2 linked regions of the Thiocapsa bogorovii genome follow. The protein of the gene in region 2 interacts with the protein of the main gene of each other region in a pairwise test. Links are inferred from orthologs where the notes say so. Each region holds a gene or a part of one and is shown on either strand. Other genes may lie near its edges.

What was found.
Region 1: the proteins of LT988_RS16310 (region 2) and LT988_RS10645 interact in binary tests that used the Escherichia coli proteins (3 or more experiments, as listed by UniProt). The link is inferred for Thiocapsa bogorovii from one-to-one orthologs.

The regions. Positions count from the first base shown.
Region 1 is NZ_CP089309.1:2,349,998-2,353,218, forward strand. Bases 76-2,976 are described here. They hold LT988_RS10645 (rod shape-determining protein), read right to left. Parts: upstream 2,099-2,976; coding sequence 1,052-2,098; downstream 76-1,051. Other genes in these bases: mreD (rod shape-determining protein MreD), read right to left, coding at 76-172; mreC (rod shape-determining protein MreC), read right to left, coding at 169-1,071; LT988_RS10650 (oxidative damage protection protein), read right to left, coding at 2,293-2,565; LT988_RS10655 (NUDIX domain-containing protein), read right to left, coding at 2,562-2,909. Also shown: more of mreD, read right to left, coding at 1-75; ltrA (group II intron reverse transcriptase/maturase), read right to left, coding at 3,027-3,221. UniProt on the Escherichia coli protein: Forms membrane-associated dynamic filaments that are essential for cell shape determination. Acts by regulating cell wall synthesis and cell elongation, and thus cell shape.
Region 2 is NZ_CP089309.1:3,643,372-3,646,493, reverse strand. What follows is about bases 259-3,060. They hold LT988_RS16310 (RodZ domain-containing protein), read left to right. Parts: upstream 259-1,005; coding sequence 1,006-2,115; downstream 2,116-3,060. Other genes in these bases: hisS (histidine--tRNA ligase), read left to right, coding at 2,173-3,060; pilW (type IV pilus biogenesis/stability protein PilW), read left to right, coding at 259-994. In the rest of the region: 23S rRNA (adenine(2503)-C(2))-methyltransferase RlmN, read left to right, coding at 1-203; more of pilW, read left to right, coding at 200-258; more of hisS, read left to right, coding at 3,061-3,122.

The sequences.
Region 1 (3,221 bases), 1.3 Mb from region 2 along the record:
CGAAGACCCCGAAACGCTCCGGCACCGTCAGACACCAGTACAGGGTAACGAGCGCCACCCACTGCGGCCGGAAGGCATCCGTCGCAGCAGGCATCGGCAAGACCGTGAGAAGGAGGGCGACCAGCAAGCTGACGAGGATCAGCCAGCCGCCTCGCGGTGCGGCTTCCGTCATGGCTTGGCGTCTTCGCTCGGCGCTGCGCCGGTCAGCGCCTTCTGCTGCATCTGCGGATCAAGGGTCCAGACCAGAAGGACCTCGCGGCTGCGATCGAGCCGCGCGGTCGGCTCGGCCAACACGGTTGTAAAGGGATTGTCGGGATCCTGGCGCACCGTGGTCACCCGTGCAACCGGATAGCCCGGGGGAAAACGCTCGCCCATTCCCGAGGTCACCAGCAGATCGCCCTCGCGGATGTCTGCATTTTTCGGGATGAAGAGCAACTCGAGCCCCTGCCCGACGCCGGAACCCGCCGCGATTGCGCGCAAACCGTTTCGGTTGACCTCGACCGGGAGCGAATGATCCGAGTCGGTGATCAAGAGTACAACGGACGAGAAGGGGTTGGTGCGGATCACCTGCCCCATCACGGCATTGGCATCCAACACCGGTTGGCCTACAAAAACGCCCGAGCTGGAGCCCTTATTCACCATTACCTGCTGGCGCGACGGCGTGAGATCGACGGCCAAGATTTCCGCGATCAGGACCCGCTCGCCGATGTTGAACGAGGAGCCGAGCAGATCGCGCAGGCGCATGTTCTCCGCCTCCAATGACTCGAACTGCTGTAGGCGGGCCTTCAACAGTAGGTTCTCGCGGCTGAGTGCCGTATTCGTCGCGCGCAACTGTGCCCCGTCCGTGAGCCGCTCGCGGGTGGCGCGCACGAGCGCAGAGGGCACGTCCACGGCCAGGTGCAACGGGTAGGCGAAGACGGACAGCAGCGAGCGCACGCGCTCGAGATGGTCGAATCGATGGTCGGTGATGATGAGGCCCAGCGCGCACACCACCGCCAGGATCACCCGGAGGGTCGGCGACGGCCCGCGAAGAAAGAGCGGTTTGATGGGATCACTCGGTCGTAAAGAGATCGATCCCCCGTGCGTCCAGCATCTCCAGCGCCTTGCCGCCGCCGCGCGCCACGCAGGTCAGTGGATCCTCGGCCACCACCACGGGCAGACCCGTCTCCTCCTCGATCAGACGATCGAAATCGCGCAACAAGGATCCGCCGCCGGTCAGCACGATGCCGCGCTCGGCAACGTCCGAGCCGAGCTCGGGCGGGGTCTGCTCCAAAGCCATCTTCACCGAGCCGACGATCGCCGCAAGCGGCTCCTGCAGCGCCTCCAGGATCTCATTGCTGTTGAGCGTGAAACTGCGCGGTATGCCCTCGGCGAGGTTGCGCCCGCGCACCTCGATCTCGAGCACCTCGTTGCCTGGAAAGGCCGAACCGATGCTGTGCTTGATGCGCTCGGCCGTCGCCTCGCCGATGAGTGTGCCGTAGTTGCGCCGAACGTAATTGATGATGGCGTCGTCGAAGGTGTCGCCGCCGACGCGGATCGATGCCGAATAGACGATGCCGTTGAGCGAGATAATGGCCACCTCGGAGGTGCCGCCACCGATGTCGATGACCATACAGCCGCGCGGCTCGTGGACCGCGAGCCCGGCACCGATCGCCGCCGACATGGGCTCCTCGATCAGAAAGACCTCGCGTGCACCGGCCCCGGCCGCAGACTCCTTGATGGCGCGACGCTCCACCTGGGTCGAGCCGCAGGGCACGCAGATCAGCACGCGCGGGCTGGGACGAATCAGACGCGACTCGTGCACCTTGTGGATAAAGTACTGGAGCATCTTCTCGGTGATGGTGAAATCGGCGATCACACCGTCCTTGAGCGGGCGAATCGCCGTAATGCTCTGCGGCGTGCGCCCGAGCATCATCTTGGCTTCTTCGCCGACGGCGACCACCGTTTTGCCCCCGCCCTTGCGCTCGTGACGGATCGCGACCACCGACGGCTCGTTGAGGACGATCCCCTGGTCACGCGCGAAAATGAGCGTGTTGGCCGTACCCAAATCGATCGAAAGATCGTTCGAGAAGATTCCACGAAGACTTCTGAAGAACATCAGGTGCGTACCTTGCGGGAGATAGAGGAGATCGCCGGCTCTCCCGCGGGCATCCTGGACAAGGATCCGTCGGGAAATCCATCGGAAAACGGCGAGCTAATCTAACAACGCAAGGGAAGATCGGCAAGGCGGGTGTTCAGCAGTGCATCCCGGCGACACGCTGAACGTTTGGCCGGGACGACAAGACCGCGCCGCTAGCTTTTCGGCGGGACGTAACCCTCGGGCATCTCCGCGCCTTCGCCGAAGAAATACTTATCCATCTGCTCTTCGAGAAACTTTCGCGATTTGGGGTCCATCGGGCTTAATCGGTTCTCGTTGATCAGCATGGTCTGGTGCCGGAGCCAGTCCTGCCAAGCAAGCTTGGATACGTTGGCATGGATGCGCTTGCCGAGCTCGCCAGGATAGGGCGCCCGATCCAAGCCCTCGGCCTCGCGGCCGAGCTTGACGCAGTGAACCATGTGGGTCATGAGACGTCTCCGTGTGGTTGAGCACGAACGGGCGGTTGCGCTCGGCCGGCTTGAAAGTGTTCCAGAATGCCCTTGATAGGCGCGGGGGTCCCGACGGCGCCGAGCTCGGCCCGATTCAGCCAGCGCTGCTCCTCACCGTCGGCAACGCGAGCGGGCGTCGTGTCGAGCTGCACCAGTGCGATTCGGATATCCAATGTGAAGTGGGAGAAGGTGTGACGGCGTGCCCCGATCATTTCAACCCGCGCGGGCGGAACACCGATGCGGGCGAGACACCAGTCGCGCGGATCCGCATCAGGCGCAATCTCGGGCAGACTCCAGAGTCGGAGAGTAAGCCGGGTCCTCACCGTCGGTTAGGCTGATGTTTGTGTTCTCTGTTTGCCGCCTGGTTTCCCGGCGGTGCCACATGATCTCGGCCATACGACGGTTTGTTCCCGGCTCCTCGCAGAACCGGACTTGGAGTGTTACACCATCCGGCTCCCAGCTTGAGTCTTCCACCAAGGAACGGGGTAGAGGTCGTGAATGATCCGCGCCGTCGGGAGCATGGGCTTGATGACCGCGTAGAAGCGCTTCCAGGTCAACGAGCGACGTTGGCTGCGCCGGTTGAGCCATTTGAACAACAGGCCCGTTGCGGCGTAAAGGTAACCCGATACGCCCCG
Region 2 (3,122 bases):
AGGCCTTTCGCGCGCGCCTCGCCGGGGCCGGCATCTTCACCATGACCCGCAAGACACGCGGCGACGAGATCGCCGCTGCCTGCGGACAGCTCGTTGGGCGGGTCGAGGATCGCACCCGTCGGCTCGGGCGCGTCGCGGTCCCGATTCCGTCGGAGAGCCCATTGGACGGCAGTTTCCGGGCCGGGAAGGCGGCGAACTCATGACGAGTCATCTCGCCGTCCGCCTCGTCACGCATGCCGTCATGGTCCCGAGCGCGCTCTGTTTGGGCTTGTTCGGCTGCGCGAGCAAAGCCAACCGACAAGACACCGACCCGCTCGGGCTGGATCCGCAGGACAGCCCCGCCACCCTCTACGTCGAAATGGCCGAGGAGTACTACAATCGCGGCCAGACCGAGGTCGCCTTCCGTCGCGCCCAACAGGCGATCGAGGCCGACAGAAAGAATCCCAAGGCCCACGTGTGGCTCGCCTTCATGTACGAGGAGATGGGCAAGCCGGACCTCGCGGCGACGCACTACGAGCGCGCCGTCAAGCTCGCCCCGAACAACTCGGATGTCCTCTACGCGTTCGGGGCCTATCAGTGTCGACAAAGACACTACGCAGAGGCGGACGTCTACTTCAAAAAGGCACTTGAGAATCCACTCTACGCAACGCCTTGGGTCGCGATGACCAACGCAGCCACTTGTGCGAGCAGTGCCGGTGACGCGGCCAAGGCGGAACGCTACTATCGCGCTGCGGTCGGCGCCAACCCGGGTTTCGGCCCGGCGCTGGTGAAGCTCGCGGAGATCGAGCTCAAACGCGGCAACATGCAGGGGGCGAAGCTCTATCTGGATCGCTTTTTCGAGCCGACGACCTTGCGCACCCCGGCAACGGCCCGCGAGGCACTCGCCGCCGCGGTCACAACCGAACGCGCACTAGGTAACCGAGCCCGCGCAGCCGAGTACGAGAAGGCGTTGCGCGCGAGCTTTCCCGATACACCCGAGACCCGCGAGCTGTAGGGACCTCACGAGTGACTAACCAGACACAATCCACCGACCCGAACGACCAGAACGTAGTCGAGTTCGGCGATAGCCCGGGGCGACGCCTCCGGGTCCAACGCCAATCGCGTGGCCTGGCGATCGAGCGGATCGCGACACAGCTGCACCTCAAGCCCGAGGTCATCGAGTCGCTCGAACAGGACCGATTCGACCTCTTGCCCGGCCCGGTCTTCGTCACCGGCTATCTGCGTAACTACGCGCGTGCGCTCGGGCTCGACCCGGCACCTCTGATCGCGGCCTACCAGTCCCATGCCGAAAGCACGGACGCCGTCTTGCCGTCACGCCGTATGTCGGGCTCGGGCGCGGGCTCGGAGCTCGATTCGGGCGGAACCCGCATTCTGGTGCGCCTTGTCAGTTTTGCCCTGGCGGCTGCAGTCATCGCCGTAATCGCGCTCTGGTGGCACGATCGACCCGAGGTAGCGCCGGAGCTCGAGACTGAAACGGCCGGAGTCGAGCCGGACGAGATCGCGCTCGATCCGGCGTCTAATTCGGTGGATGCAAGCGTCTCCGGCGCCGATGCCGAAACAGCTGACACAGCGTCCGAGCCGGCCGACCGGACGGACCGAACGAGCGCCGATTTTTCCGAGACCTCGGAGCCTCCGCCCGCGGATCCTTCCGAAACGGCTCCACAGCAGACACCGGCGACGCTAGCCTCGTCGGCAGCCGACCCGGAGGTCGAACCGTCCTCGGAGGCAGCACCGCCCCCGCTCCCCGAGATCGCGCCGAGCCTTGCTGGCGATCCCCCGGTGCAATCGACAAGCGAGTTACCCGATCGGACGCCGAGTCAGCCGCAGGTCGATCCCCCCGCTTTCGCCGAGCCTACGGCGTCAGAGAAAGGGATTGTTCTGGAGTTTACGGGCCCCTCGTGGCTCGAAGTGCGCGATGCAGCCGGGGAGCGCCTCATCGTCGGCGAGATGAAGGCCGGAGATCGGCGCGAGGTCACCGGGCAGGGCCCGTTTCGGTTCACGGTGGGACGGGTCAACAACAGCAGCATGACTGTCGACGGCAAACCCTTTGATCTGGAGGCCCGTTCGCGCGGCAACGTGGCGCGCTTCTCGCTCGACCCGGAGTCACCCGAGTGACGGCTCGCTCGGGCCGAACCACGCCGAATCTCGCCCGCACACATCGAGCCGGGGAACATGGGTAAACACATTCAGGCGATCCGCGGGATGCACGACATCCTGCCCGAGGCCGTCCCCATCTGGCATCGTATCGAGGACACCGCGCGAACGATTCTTGCGGGGTACGGCTATGCCGAGATCCGCACTCCGATCCTCGAGGTCACGGATCTGTTCAAACGCTCCATCGGCGAGGTCACCGACATCGTCGAAAAGGAGATGTACAGCTTCGACGACCGCAACGGCGAGAGCTTGAGCCTGCGGCCGGAGGGTACCGCCAGCTGCGTGCGCGCGGCGGTCGAGCACGGGCTGATCGTCCAGCCTCAGCGCCTGTGGTATCGCGGCCCGATGTTCCGCCATGAGCGCCCGCAACGCGGCCGTTACCGGCAGTTCAATCAGATCGGCGCCGAGGTCTTCGGGCTCACGGGACCGGACATCGATCTCGAGCTGATCCTGCTCACCGCGCGCCTGTGGCGCGCGCTCGGACTGCAGGGTCTGCGCCTGGAGATCAACAGTCTCGGGGACCCGGATGAACGTCGGCTCTATCGCGAACAGCTGGTCACCTATCTGGAAGCGCGGCGGGAGCATCTGGACGCCGAGAGTCTCCGACGTCTCTACACCAACCCGTTGCGCGTCCTGGACTCGAAACATCCGGAGACACAGAAGGTCGTCGCGGATGCACCGACGCTGATGGATCACCTCAGCGACGATTGCCTGGCGCACTTTCAGGGCATCCGTCACGGTCTGGATCAGGCGGGCATCCCGTATAGACTCAATCCGCGGCTGGTGCGGGGTCTGGATTACTACAATCGCACGGTCTTCGAGTGGATCACCGAAGATCTCGGCGCCCAAGGCACCGTTTGTGCCGGCGGTCGCTACGACGGTTTGGTCGAGCAGCTCGGTGGCCGATCGACACCTGCAGTCGGCTTCGCCTTGGGACTCGAGCGACTGGTGGAGCTGCTCGCGCTCGG